2 regions of the Paraburkholderia sp. TE9906 genome follow, and region 1 is predicted to be linked to the other one. Evidence: predicted binding sites of a transcription regulator. Region 1 holds the regulator's gene; the other holds the start of a gene.

Region 1 (7,273 bases):
CGGATTGGAATGCGGCAGGATTTCGACAACTCGGACATCAACGAGATGTACCGCCTGCGGGCACGGGTGTTTCACGGGCGGCTCGGCTGGGATGTCCCAACCATAGCGGGCATGGAGATCGACGGCTACGACGCCCTCGGGCCGTACTACATGCTGATTCAGAGCGAAGACCGGAAGTTGCGCGGCTGTTGGCGCATGATGCCGACCGAAGGTCCCAACATGCTGAAAGACACCTTCCCCCAGCTGCTGCACGGCGAGCAGGCGCCGGTCGGGCGGCACATCTGGGAGTTGAGCCGGTTTGCGATCGAAACCGGTGGCGAGGAGCAGTCGTTCGGCTTCACGGACATGACGATCCAGGCGATTCAGGAAGTCATGAAATTCGCGCAGCGGATGGGTATCACGCGGTACGTCACCGTGACCACCACGCCGATCGAGCGGCTCCTGCGCAGGACCGGCATCGACATCAGCCGGCTCGGCGCGCCGGTGCAAATCGGCGTGGAGCGGGCGGTGGCGCTGAATGTCGCGGTGAGTCCGAAGACCCTTACGGCCTTGTTCGGCCCGATTGCGGTTGCGGCTTAGTCCGGACGCTCGTTCGCGCCTGGCGTCGGTTCAGGGAAATTTGTCCCGGTTTGATTGCGGGCCATGGGGGGCCGGGACAAGCGCTTTCCCGTGGCTGGGCCGTGTTGAGTCGCTACGCGGAACTCAGGAGCCGAACATCCGTTCGAGCGCATTCTCGAGATGCGCGCGCATCGCCGCGCCGGCAGCTGCGGCGTCCTTGCGGCGAATCGCATCGAGCACCGCCATGTGCTCGGCCTGGACAAGCCGCTGACGCTCCACCGTCTTGACGAGCGACAGGTTGCGCGACAGGTTCATGCTGAACAGTATCTGTTCCTCGATGAACGACATGACCGTGATGAAAAACGGGTTTTTCGACGCGCGCGCCACGGCCAGATGGAACAGGAAGTCGTCCTGCGCGCCGATCCCGCGGGTTTCGATGATGCGCTCCAGTTCGTCCCAGGCGTGCTGAATCGCGGCGATGTCGTCGGCATCGGCTTTGAGCGCCGCCTGCGCGGCCGCGCCGGCTTCGGTCACGATGCGAAATTCGTAGCATCGGCGAATATCGGACAGCGTTTCGAGCGGCGCGAAACGGCGCACGTCCGGATCGGGCCGCCGCGCGACCGTGGTACCCGACCCGTGCCGCGTCATGATGATGCCGTCCGCCCGCAGACGCGCCAGTGCTTCGCGCACGGTCGGCCGCGAGGTCGCAAAACGTTCGGCCAGCGCGTGCTCGGTTGGCAAGCGCTCACCTTCCTTGTACTCGCCTTCGAGAATGCGATTGAGGATGTCGCCGTAGATCTTCTCGGGCAGGCCCGTGGTTTTGCGCTCGTTCATCGGCGGGCTGAAACAGCTTGTCTGAATATCATTTAATTGTAAGGCCAACTTTGGCCGTTCCTTACGGAAATATGCGCCCTGAATCGAGCAGCGGGGCGCCGCCCCGCGCGCTATCAAGCTTGGCGACAAGGACACCGGACCCATGAATTTGATAAGAGTTTGATTTACATCCCGGTTGAGTGCATCTTTTTCGGCCATCATCTAAGCTTCGTTGGTATAAAAGACCAAGGAGCCGGGCCGTGAGAACGGCTACGGCATACGGATTTTTCAGACGCGGAGTCGCCATGTACACACGCATCCTGGTAGCGGTCGACGGCAGCAACACTTCCCGCCGTGCATTCGAGGCAGCCCTCGCGCTCGCCAAATCCAACGGCGCCGTTCTGCGGCCTTTCTACGTTGTCGAAAACACGCCCATGTACTTCGAAGCGCCCGGCTACGACCCGTCGATCCTGCGCAACCGGTTGATCGAAGAAGGCAGGGAGTTGCGCGCGGAATTCGCGCAGACGATGGCCGAACAAGGCGTCAAGGGGGACCCGGCCGTCAGCGAAGCATCGTCGCTCGGCGATGTTTCGGACATCGTGCTGAAGGCCGCCGCCGAATTCGACGCCGACCTGCTGGTAATGGGCACACATGGCCGGCGCGGTTTTCAACGGCTGATTCTCGGCAGCGTCGCCGAGCGTTGCGTGCGCCAGGCGACCATCCCCGTGTTGCTGATTCCGTCCGCCGCGGGCCAGGACAAGGAAGCCGCCGCCCAATAACAGCGCTTCGCGCGACCGCCGTTTGCCATGTGTGGAACGGCGTCGCGCAATGGCGGCTCATTCGTGGGCCCCGCACCGATGGAAGCGCTCAGGAAATACCTGGCAGTCCAGCCACCCACGACCGTGCCACAACGCTCAAGATGCCTCACCGACTGAACGCGTCACTTTGCCGCCAAATCGCGTCCAGGGTGGGTGGGACAATCGCCACTACTCTGACAATCGGCTGCAGAACATGCTCACTCCTTCCGCTATAACGCACTCCACCGGCATCGACGGCCCCTCCGCAAGTTCGTTGCCGGCGCGCAGCGGCCGCCGGGCTGCACCGGTGCGGGCGACCGCGCGCACCGCCGCCCGCTGTTCGAGTTGTTCGATGCGGCAACTCTGCATGCCTCAAGGCCTGTCCGCCGAGGAACTCGCGAAACTGGAAACGCTCATCTGCTCTGCGCGCCCGGTGCAGCGCGGTGAAGCGCTCTATCGCAGCGGCGACCGTTTCGACAACGTCTACGCCGTCCGTTCCGGGTCGATGAAAACCGTGATGGCGCACCGCGACGGCCGCGAGCAGGTCACCGGCCTGCGGCTCGCCGGCGAGGCGCTCGGGCTAGACGGCATCAGCGAAGACGTCCACGCGTGCAGCGCCGTCGCGCTCGAGGACAGCACCGTTTGCATCGTCCCCTACAGCGCGCTCAAACGCCTGTGCCGCGAAATCAGTTCGATGCAGGAGCGCATGCACAAACTGCTGGGCGCGCAAATCGTTCGCGAAGCCACGCAGATGATGATGCTCGGCTCACTGTCCGCGGACGAACGCGTCGCCGCCTTCTTGCTGGACGTGTCGGAGCGCAATGCGCAACGCGGCTATTCGTCGGCGGAATTCAACCTGCGCATGACGCGAGAGGACATGGGCAGCTACCTCGGCATGACGCTCGAAACCGTGAGCCGCACCTTGTCAAGATTTCAAAAGCGCGGCCTGATCGACACACAGGGGAAGCACATCCGCATCGTCGATCTGGCCGGACTGCGCCAGGTCTGAGCCGTTTGCCGGGGCTGGCCGGCGCCCGCCTACGCTCGTTCGGCGCGCTTTCGCCTTGGCATGGCTCCTGCGACCGGGTACAGTCTTTAGTCCCTCCCCCGCAAGGAGACCCGGCGAAATGAATCGCGACCCCGCCCCACGTCACCCGCTCGTCCAGCGTCTGATCGACGCGCGTCAGGTCACTGACGCATTGTTTGCCATCGTCAAACCCGAATTTCTGTATGAACGGCCGATCCGTGAACGCCACCGGATCGTGTTTTACATCGGCCATCTGGAAGCGTTCGATCGCAATCTCTTCGATCGGCGTGTATGCGACCTGCCCGCGTTCGCCCCGGAACTCGACCAGCTCTTTGCTTTCGGCATCGATCCGGTCGACGGCGGCTTTCCGACCGATCAACCCGGCGACTGGCCGTCGCTCGACGCCGTACGCGCGTATGTCGCGCGTGCGCGCAGGCAGATCGACGACGCGCTCGCCGGTCTCGCGGACGCCGCCAGGTTCGGCCGCGACGGCGCGCAAGCCGACACCTGCCGGCAGTTGCTGAACGTCGCGATCGAGCATCGGCTGATGCATGCCGAAACGCTCGCGTACATGCTCCATCAGTTGCCGCTTGCACAAAAGGTCACCGAACTGCGCGAGTCCGTGGTCACGCATCCCGAACGCCCGGACGCGTTGGCGTCGATGGTCCGGGTGCCGGCCGGGTCGGCGGTGCTCGGCATGCCGCGCGACGCCGGCCAGTTCGGTTGGGACAACGAGTTCGGCGAATTACGCGTGGACGTGCCCGCCTTCGAGATAGACCGGTACATGGTGACGAACAGCGCGTTTGGCGAGTTCATCGAGGCCGGCGGCTATCGCGAATCCGAATGGTGGTCGGAGAAAGATTGGGCATGGAAGGAAGCCGAGCACATCGAGCACCCGGCCTGCTGGTCGCGACGCGAGGCGAGCGGCGAAACAGGCGGCAACGCGAGTGAATGGATGCTACGCACGATGTTCGACGAAGTGCCGCTGCCGCTCGACTGGCCCGCCTATGTGAGCCACGCCGAAGCCAGCGCTTACGCGCGCTGGGCCGGCAAGTCGCTGCCCACCGAAGCGCAATGGCAACGTGCGGCGCAAGGTGTGCCGCACGCCGGGTCAGGCAACTTCGATTTCCGCAGTTGGGACCCGAAGCCGGTTGATGCGTATCCGCAGAACGTCAGCACGTTTGGCGTCGAAGGTCAGTTCGGCAATGGCTGGGAATGGACTTCGACGGTATTCGATGCGCTGCCGGGCTTCGAAGCGTTTCCGTTCTATCTGGGTTACTCGGCCAATTTCTTCGATGGGCAGCATTACGTGCTCAAAGGCGGCTCGGCACGCACCGCGCAGTGCATGCTGCGGCCCGCTTTCCGCAACTGGTTTCAAGCGCATTATCAGTACGTGTATGCGGGGTTTCGCTGTGTGAGGGCGACAAATAAAGAATAAGTTGACGCGAAATATCGCCTTAGCCCACGCCTCCTGGCCCAACACCGCGTTCCGCCGGCGCGGGTGGAAGAAATGGCTTCATTTACGATGACATGGGGCACGTCGTCGCTTGCAACGAAGATCCGGCGCGGCGGCACATGACGGTGCCCGATTCCTTCAGCAGGAACCGTCAGGACTGGGCACTCCGCGTCGCAGGCGAGAGTGACAGGTCCGCCGCAATCCGACATCAACTGGTTCGTGCAGGGCGAAGGCGACGCCGGAGCGGATACCACGCTCGGCGACTTCCGGCGTTTTCCGACGTGGATGTGGCGCAATCGTGAAATGCGCGACTTCATCGTCTGGCTGCGTGCACACAGCGCCGGACTGCCGCCCGAAGAGCGAGTCGGTGTTTATGGACTCGACCTGTACAGCATGCACCAGTCGGCAGATGCAGCGATCCGCTATCTGGAGCAGCTCGATCCCCAGCGGGCCGCGATGGCGCGTGAGCGTTACGCTGCGCTCGACCATGTTCGCGAGCCTCAAGCCTATGGCTATGCCACTGCAGTTGGCGCCCGCCCTGACGCGCGCGAAGGCGTCGTCGCGCAATTGCTGCCACTGCGCACCGACGCGCTGCTCCACCTCGCGCAAGATGGCCTCGCGGCACTCGACGCACAGTTCTTCGCACAACAAAACGCCAAAGTCGTCGTGAATGCGGAAAACTATTACCGCTCGATGTTCGGGCGACGCCTGAACACATGGAATTTGCGTGACGCGCACATGTACCGCACGTTAGCCGCCCAGCGGGAGGTGGTCGAAATGACTTATGTGATAATATCATTACCATAATCTGCAAATCAGGTTAGCCATGCAACATGGCTGCCGGCCGAGCGGAAGCGGAGCGAAGGCGCTCCCGATTATCACGAGGCTGAAGAGCCAGACATACACGCTGCCCAGGCAACTGCATGGATCACTCGCACGCGTCCTTCAACGCCTATATGAAGTTTCTTGCCGGGCCGCCCGCGGACGGTACGCCCGTTGTGCTGGAAACGGCCAATGCGCTGTCGCTGCACTTCGATCTACTGGCCACGCAGAGCTTCATGTCCCGACGCGATCCGCACAAGCTGATGCTCGGCTATACCCGGACAATGATGGGCTTCCTTTTGCTGAAGCCCACGCCCAGCAGAATTTCCATGATCGGTCTGGGTGGAGGGTCGCTGGCCAAGTTCTGTTACCGGCATCTTCCGCACACACGGATCGTGGCCATCGAAATCGACCCGGCAGTCATCGCGCTGCGCAACACATTCCATATTCCGCCGGATGACGAGCGATTCGAGGTGATCTGTGCGGACGGAGCGGAATACGTCAAGCGCGACGACGCGCCTCCTGACGTGATTCTGGTGGATGGCTTTCTGGCACACGGCATGCCCGTGCAGTTGGGTAACGCAGCGTTTTACGCGGCTTGCCACGCGCAGCTCGCGGACGATGGAGTGCTTGTCGCCAATTTCGTCGAGGACGATCCGCTTATTCCCTATTATCTGGAAGAGGCGCGTTCGGCGTTCGGTAACTCGCTCTCCATTCTTATGGCAGAGGATAGTTGTAACTACACGATGTTTGCATGGAAAGGTGCGCCAAAGCTTCCGTCCCGGGATGCGCTACTCACACGCGCACGCACACTTGCAATGACGCATCCGCTGAACTTGCTCGCGACCGCGCGTCGACTGAAGCAAGGCACGAGCTTCGCCATGAATTGGAGATCTGAACAGAATCCGGAGCCGGGCGAGAGCTGACAGCAATTGTGCAGCCGCCACCCGCGTGCAACGACGCGCAGCAACTCTCAAGGACTAGGGTGGGGACTTGAAAACTGCCCTGGTTCAGGCAGTTTTGCGGCGCGGACGCGCACCAATGGCGCTCTTTGTCTTGTAGCTGACGCCGTGCTGCTCAAGGTAATCGCGGATCAATTGCCGAACCACCTGTGAGGGCGTCAGGTCCTGCGCTGCGCACAGTTTCTCGAACGCTTCCTTCTTCACAGGATCGATTAAAATCGTGAGCCGAGCGCTTTTCGTTTCCATGACGGGCAGAGTCCAGATATGTTAATTTGATTATAATACATGGCGGCTCCCGAGTCATCCTCGCGCCATCAATGCGCCACCCTCGTTGCGCATTCTGCCGTCGCCTTCCTTCCTCGCGTGCACACCCGCTCGAACCGTCCGGTCCATAGAGATGAAACCGTCTGCAGATAGCGGACCACTTCACTCAATCCGTCCATATCGGCTCCAGTTCAATTTTTTGCCGTATTCAATGCGCGTGGCCGTGGCGTGGAGACTGACCGCGTGCCGCGCCTGAAGCGCGCGCGCCCGATCGAGCATCGCTGTGAATGACGGAAGTCCGCCCGCTCCTTTCCACGCAAAAACGGTGACGTTGTGCTCACTACCTTCCGACCGCGCCAGCGCAACCGCGCCGGCAAAAATTTCCCGGAGCGAGCAGAGGTAGCGGTGGAAGTCAGGTTCGTCCGTCATCAGATCGGCACGAGCATGGTCCGCGTATGGCCCAGTGCGAGCGCATAAGGATCGTGCCGCAACATCGTGCTCTAAACGCCACGCGCGTCGAAGTACAACGACACCACCTGGTCGTTTTCAATCACCAACGGCTTGTTCGGATTTC
Region 2 (7,273 bases), on a different contig from region 1:
CGAGGGACGCGACCTCGCGAGCGACCTCGGCACCCCGCATGCCCATTGCGATGCCGATATGGGCGGCCTTCAACGCGGGCGCATCGTTGACGCCGTCGCCGGTCATCGCGACGACCTCGCCCGCGTGCCTGAACGCGTCGACGAGCTTCAGCTTCTGCTCCGGCCTGACGCGGGCGAACACGCTCGCGCCGTCGATCGCCCGTTGCAGCGCGGCGGCGTCCATGGCAGCGAGCTCGACGCCCGTCACGACGCGGGCACTGTCTATCCCGACATCGGTCGCGACGGCCCGCGCCGTCGACGGATAGTCGCCGGTAATCATCACGACCCGCACACCCGCGGCTTTCAGCGCCGTCACCGCGCCCGCCACCTCGGGCCGCACGGGGTCGAGCAGTCCGACCAGCCCCACCAGCGAAAACGCGAAGTCGTGCTGTTGTTCCGGCCATGCGTCGCCATGATGCCGAGCCCGCGCCACGCCGAGCACACGCAGTCCGCTTTCCGCCATGCGCGTGGCGCGCTCCATCAGCGCGTGCGCCTCGTCCGGCTCGAGGTGGCATAACGAGCAGATTGCCTCGGGCGCGCCCTTGCATGCCACTGCCCGATGATCGAGTTCGGGCGTCTCCCATACATGCGACATGGCTGGCAGTTCAGGCGTCAATGCGTATTCCTGCACGAGCGACCATCGTTCGTGCAGGCGCTCCGTGCCGGCGAGGCTGGAACGACCGGTCTCATGAAATGCACGCTCCATGGGGTCGAGCGGTTCGATTTCGCTCGCGAGCACAAGGTATTCCAGCAGCTCATGAAACGCCGCGCCGATATCGAGCGCGCCGTCCTTCAGCCATTGCTCTTCGCCGTTCGCGTAGAGCGCGCGCACCGACATACGGTTCTGGGTCAGCGTGCCCGTCTTGTCGACGCACAGCACCGAGGTTTGCCCGAGTGTCTGGATCGCGCTCAGGCGCCGGGTCAGCACGCCCTCTTTGGCGATCCGGCGCGCGCCGAGCGCCATGAAGACGGTGAAGATCATCGGCAGTTCTTCGGGCAGAATGCCCATCGCGAGCGTGATGCCGGCCAGCAGGCCGGGTATCCATGCACCTGTACGCCAACGATAGGCAAAGACGAGCAGCACGCAGATGGTCACCGCGAGCGTCGCGAAACGCCTGACAAAGCGCCGGATCTCCACTTGCAACGGTGAAGGCGGCTCGCTCACCGCGGCAAGGCTGGTGCCGAGCCGGCCAAGGTCGGTCTGTCCGCCCGTCGCGGTGACACGCATGCGGCCCTGACCGCGCACCACCATCGAACCCGCATACAGGCAACGCTGCGACACGTCCAGCGGCGTTTCGCCTGACGCGCTGGCGAACTTCACGACGGCGACCGACTCGCCAGTGAGCAATGATTCGTCGACACTCAGTTCGTGGGCTTCCGTCACCGCGCCGTCGGCCGGCACCTTTGCGCCCTCCTCGATAAAGACGACGTCGCCCGGCACCAACTCCGTCGCCGGGACGTATTCACGTTTGCCGTCGCGCAATACCTGCGCTTGCGGCGCGGACAGATCGCGCAGCGCTTCGAGCACGCTCGCCGTGCGATGACTCTGGACGATCGTGAACGACAGCACGGCAGCGACGAAAGCGAGCAGCGTCAATGCCTCCGCCATCTCGCCGACGAGACCATACAGGCCGCTCGCACTGAGCAGCAGCAGGAACATGGGCTCCGTGAGTGCGTCGCGAACAGTGCTCCACCAGAGGTGCGGATTGTCGCGCGCGGTCACATTGCGGCCGTGCAACGCCTGCAACGCCTTCACCTCAGCGTGGGTCAGCCCCTGCGCCGAGGCGGCAGGCTCCGCGCACGCGGGACCCGGCGTCCGCATGATCAGGGTTGGCCCTGAGCGCGCTTCGCCGCGCGACACGTCGCGCAGTCCGGTTGCGCATCGCCGGTGCGCGCCTGCAAGACGATGTGCAGGTCCACGCCGCCACGGCGCGGAACGTCCACCGTCCTCGTCATTTCCGCGCGTCCGGCATGCGCGGCGATACGATAGCGCCCGGCCGGCAGCATCACGAACAGGAACGGCCCTTCCGTGCGCGTGTCGAGAATGGCGTGCCCCGCCGCATTGGCGATCGTCACGTCGACATCGGAGAGGTAGTTGCCGGAGGCAGCGGAAAACATCATGCGCAGACTGTAACGAGGCGCGAGCGCGAGAAATGTTTTAGCCTCATCGGCGCCGATTCCGCCGGTCATGTAGAGCACGCCATCGCGGCTCACAGCCTCAGGCAACGATTGCGCGGATGCCACGGCGTTCACGGCAACGAGCGCGAATGCGAGACCGATTCGAAGCAGGCGCGAATTGACGATTTGCATGTCGGAAAGGCCTTCCCGGTTCGTGAGCGGCTGAGACGATCCGGTCGCGGGCAGCCCGCAACTGGATTCGTTCGGCGTATCGACCTGAATGTCTGTCGCCCGTTTCAAGCCTCGGGTGCTGGCCGCGCCAGCAGCAACGGCGTGCGAGCGAGGCGCGCGGTGCGGCTGGCGACGCTGCCGAGGAACCAGCGCGCGATGCCGCGTCGTCCGTGAGTGCCGACGACTATCAGGTCGGCGCGCCATTGTCCGGCGTCGCGGACGATCGCATGCGCCACGTCGTCGCTCACAGGCTCCGTCTTGACGAGCGCGGTCTCGGCGGCATTGGGCAAGTCTTCGAAGACTCTCGCAGCCGCCTCGAGAATCACCTTGCCTTCCTCGATGAACGCGTCCTCGAGAACGTGGATCGGCACGATATCGGTCAGCCGGACGGCCTGGTCGACCACATAAAGCGCACGAAGGCGGGACTCGGGCGTCGCTATCTGCAGTCCGAAATGCAATGCGTCGAGCGAGGCCTTACTGCCGTCGAGCGCGAACAGTATTCGCCCCGGCGATGCCTCGATCGGCGCGTCGTAGCTCGCCGGCACGATGAGAATCGAACACGGCGTCTGAGCGGTGACGAATTCCGATACGGTGCCTTCGACCCAGCGCAGCAAGCCATGATGCTGACGCGCACCCACGACGAGCAGATCCGCCTTCCAGTCAGCCGCGGCATCGATCAATGCATTGGCGGTGTAGCCGCCCTGCTTCGAGATTTCCACGACGCCCGACTCCACGTCGGTTCCAGCATCCGTGAATATCTTCCTGGCCCGCGCGACGGCCTCGGCTGCATCGTTAGCCAACTCGGCACGCGCAAGCTGCAGTTCGGCATTGGTCATCGATCCAAGTGGCAAGATGGCACGGGGATTTTCGGCGACGCTCATCACACGGATCCTGGCCCCCGGCAGCGTCAGGTGACGCACGTAGGCCGCGGCGCGTGCCGACTCCGGTGAAGAGTCGACTGCGATGAGTATCCGTTTGATTGCGCGGGGGGCGATAGCGGCAGTGCTCGTCGTGTTCATGATCCAGTCTCCAGGGGCGCTTCAGACGGCGCCGTGGACATCGATAGTTCATTCTCTTCGCGGCGACGCTTGATGACTTGACGTACGTCAAGATGACGGTGGCTTACAGCCCCGACGGAATCCCGTCCTGATCCTGCGGGCACCTGACCAGAAGCACCGGAACGTCCGCACGCCGCAAGAACGTTTCCGCGACGCTGCCCAGTAATAGCCGCCCCACGCCGTCCCGGCCCTGCGTGCCCATCACCACCAGTCCGGCTCCCTCACGTTGAACGCAACGGCCCAGACAGTGAGGGACGTCATCCGCGGCATTCTCCGTCTCTTCGATTTCGGTGTCGCCGCGTACGCCACGCCCGGCCATGGCCCGGCGCGCTTCATCCAGAGCAATGCGGCCGTCTTCACGGAGCACTTTACGAAGCTGCTCCGCGTCGAAATAACCCGCGTATCGGGACAGGCACCACGGATGAACGATATAAACCGCATGAAGCCGCGCCTGTGTGAGCTGAGCGAACTCGAGCGCTTCATAAAGCGCCCATCTGGACGAATCGCTGCCATCCAGAGCCACGACGATTTTCTGATACATGAACCGCTCCTCATTTCGGTCGCGGCAAACCCACTCGACTTCTTGATACTGCTGTCGCGACAGGTAACTGGATCATCGGCGCAAATGATTCCGGGCGCGTGACCTGAATCAAGCAATCGCGTTGCGAGCCGGCGAAACTCGGGGCTTACGCCGGACTAATGGCTAGTCGAGTTCAACGACCGATGCTCGCCTCCGCCCACAATGAACTGATCCTTTCTCAAACTTGCATCGAGCCGCGCAGCGTACCGAAATCGGTGCGCGGCGGCCGCTTCGCGGTTCTGTCGAGCACATCGAACTTAGGCAGCGCATGCAACGCCAGAAGGTGCGCTTCGACGTCGTGCGGGAACACAGCGAGGCTCGCGTTATAGCGGTCGGCGGCCTCGTCGTATGCCTTTTGCGCCGTGGCGATTCGCCTGTCCGCCGCGGCAAGCTGCCTGCGCAGCGATCGGAAGCGTGAATCCTGACGAAGACGCCGGTCATTGCCCGATTCGATCAGAAGACGTGATATCGCATCGCCCAGTTGCCGTTGCGCAACCTTGAACCGCTCGAACTCGATCTGGTCGGGGCGCGCTTGCCGAGTAGCCACCATACGGTCGAGACTCGCTTGCGCAGCCGCTACTTCCGCGTTGGGCGTATCGCTTGAATGCCCGGGCGGGTGCACCAGCACGATCAGATCTTTCGCGAGCTCGCCGCGCTTCTGATATTGCTGAAGAACGTCCCGCAGCGCGGCGCTCGCCTCGGCGTCGTCCAGCGGTGCGCAGCGAGGCAGGCAGCCGCCGAGGAAAACGACGGCGATGAGCAACAAGACGGCCGACGCGACAGCTTTGCTGATTGTCCACTCCCGACGCGTCCCGGTTCCCATGCCCGCCGCCCTCACACTAGATCGCCTGCATACCCGCTGTCGCCAGTTCCGCGATATCGGCGGTGATTTCGTCCTGACGGACGCGGCGATAGCTTTGCGTCAGTTCGTCGAGCGTGTCCCTCACATTCGCTCGCGCGGCCAGCATCGCGCGTACCCTTGCTTCATTTTCCGCTGCGAACGAGAGCATGAGCGCCTCGCAAATTTCGACGAACACATAAGCTTCCACCAGCCCCGTAAGCAGATTGTCGGCGGGCAAGTTGAGCAAGGGCGGCTGCGCGTGATCGACCGCCTGAAAACGCGAGAAATCAAATGGAATCAGGCTGTGCTCGACCAGCTCATTCGAGGATGCAACGCAGGGGACCGCATGCACGACTGAAACGTGGTGTGCCGCACGATTTGCCAGCCGAGCGTACAGCGCATCCGTGATGCGGCTCGCCAGCGGCGAGACGTCATCGGCATGGGAAGCCGAAGGTGAACGCCAGACGAACGGGAGACGACGTTCGTTGGCCACCATCTCGCCGCGCGTGCCGACGAGCAGAAGTTCGCACGGCGTGCGCTCGAGACAGCTTCGCGCATAGTCGAGAATGCGCTCGTTGAACGAGCCGACAAAGCCCTGCTCCGAGCACAGCGCGATCACGATCCGGGCACCGTGATCCGGCGCGGTCGTGGACGCATCCTCGCCTCGGCCATGCGAGAGGACAGCGCCGATCGCGGCCCCCACCGTCGCGGCCGATGAACGGATGCCGGGCAGCCGCCGTTGCGCTTCGCGTGAGCGGGCTGCCGCAATGCCGCGCATCGCACCGATCACGGCGTCCAGCTGGCGCGCGGTGGCGCTGCGCATTTCGATCTCGGCGAGTTTGCCGCTCATGGTTCGTTCCCCTTGCGGGCGGGGTCATCCGTCGCTTCCAGGGACAGCTGCTGCACCGTCGCGCGTACCTCGGTGACGAGCGCCATCTGGGCATCGGAGTCGAACGCCGCGTTCGCACCGACGGCTTCGCTGCGCCCGTCCGCCTGTTGGCCGGCGAGCTGGGTGCGAGCCTGGGCCGCGATAGCCGGTGGCACGGCGTCGAACACGCCCTCCTCCAGTGCCGCAAGCAGTGCGATTTCGTTGACAGTGCGCAGTGCGCTGAACCGCGGTTGCGCGATCAATGCCCGGATACGCTCTCCGCGGGCGATCTTGCCGGCGACGTGCACATCCGTGAGGCCGCCGAAGCGGCTGAACATTTCCAGTTCGAGAAATTGTGCGTAGTCGAGCCGCAAACGGCCTGACACGCTGCGCAGGGCCGGATGCTGCGCCTTGCCCCCGACGCGGCTTACACTCAGTCCGACATCCACGGCTGGGCGCTGATTGGCCGCGAATAGCGCGGCGTCCAGCACGATCTGGCCGTCCGTGATCGAAATCAGATTGGTCGGGATATACGCCGACAGATTGCCCATGTCGGTTTCGGCAATCGGCAGTGCAGTCAACGAACCGCCTCCCAGCTTCGCCGACAGTTTCGCCGCGCGCTCCAGCAAACGCGCGTGAACATAGAAGATGTCGCCGGGATACGCTTCGCGACCGGGCGGCTCCCGCGTCAGCAGCGCCAACTCGCGGTGGGTCGCGGCGTGTTTGGTGAGGTCGTCGATGACGACCAGCGCGTGCTGCCCCCGGTCGCGAAAGTATTCGGCGATCGTGACCCCTGCGAACGGCGCGATCCATTGGAGTCCGGCCGCCGAAGCTGCAGCCGCCACCACGAACACGCACCGCTCGGGGGCGCCATAGCGGCGCACGGCGTCGATCGCCCGTTGCACGGCAGTCGAGCGCTGCCCGATTGCGACATAGACACAGATCATGTCAGTGTGCTTCTGGTTGACGATGGCATCGAGAGCCAATGCGGTCTTGCCCGTTGCCCGATCGCCGATGATCAGTTCCCGTTGTCCGCGACCGATGGCAAAAAGTGCGTCGACGATCAGCACGCCGGTTTCGACAGGCTCGCTGACCAGATCGCGTGCGACGATGGGCGGCGCCGCTCTTTCCACCGGCATGCGCGTCGCCTCGGAGACCGGTTCGTCGCGATCGAGCGGCCGGCCGAGCGGATCGATCACGCGGCCGAGCAGGCCCTCGCCGACCGGCACCTCGATCACCGCGCCGGTGCGCGTGACCGATGCGCCGGCTTCGACCGTGGCGTCGTCGTCCAGCAGCACCACGCTCATGAGGTCGGCTTCCAGGGTGTGCACGAAGCCGCTCGCGCCGCTTTCGAAGCGCAGCAGCTCGTTGAGCGCCGCGTCGGCCAGTCCCGAGACGAACGCGATACCGTCTCCGACGCGTTCCACCCGGCCCCGCGTGTCGGCATAAGGTGCGCCCGCCGTGCGGGACAGCGTCTCGCGCCGCGCGGCGAGCCAGACGTCGTCAGCTGAGTCAGCCGGAAGCATGGCCGTCATGGA

The links. Region 1 encodes FNR, which switches genes on or off when oxygen is low (the NO sensors DNR and NnrR bind a similar motif). Its sites were predicted from a motif close to TTGATNNNNATCAA; they were not measured.
Region 2: the regulator FNR is predicted to act here: its motif matches at 4,086-4,099, upstream of ACZ9H4_RS24405 (universal stress protein).

The regions. Positions count from the first base shown of each region.
Region 1 is NZ_JBWCCT010000001.1:465,497-472,769, forward strand. Features, by position in the region: gene ACZ9H4_RS02100 (acyl-homoserine-lactone synthase) at 1-579, shown strand, start outside; gene ACZ9H4_RS02105 (FadR/GntR family transcriptional regulator) at 703-1,392, opposite strand; gene ACZ9H4_RS02110 (universal stress protein) at 1,677-2,150, shown strand; gene fnr (fumarate/nitrate reduction transcriptional regulator Fnr) at 2,383-3,177, shown strand; gene ACZ9H4_RS02120 (SUMF1/EgtB/PvdO family nonheme iron enzyme) at 3,296-4,633, shown strand; gene ACZ9H4_RS02125 (erythromycin esterase family protein) at 4,871-5,458, shown strand; gene ACZ9H4_RS02130 (fused MFS/spermidine synthase) at 5,575-6,399, shown strand; gene ACZ9H4_RS02135 (ribbon-helix-helix protein, CopG family) at 6,484-6,681, opposite strand; gene ACZ9H4_RS02140 (class I SAM-dependent methyltransferase) at 6,862-7,128, opposite strand.
Region 2 is NZ_JBWCCT010000009.1:100,722-107,994, forward strand. Features, by position in the region: gene ACZ9H4_RS24390 (cation-translocating P-type ATPase) at 1-1,861, opposite strand, end outside; gene ACZ9H4_RS24395 (carboxypeptidase-like regulatory domain-containing protein) at 1,864-2,457, opposite strand; gene ACZ9H4_RS24400 (universal stress protein) at 2,454-3,407, opposite strand; gene ACZ9H4_RS24405 (universal stress protein) at 3,511-3,987, opposite strand; gene ACZ9H4_RS24410 (LemA family protein) at 4,205-4,792, opposite strand; gene ACZ9H4_RS24415 (F0F1 ATP synthase subunit gamma) at 4,866-5,717, opposite strand; gene ACZ9H4_RS24420 (F0F1 ATP synthase subunit alpha) at 5,714-7,270, opposite strand; gene ACZ9H4_RS24425 (F0F1 ATP synthase subunit B) at 7,248-7,273, opposite strand, start outside.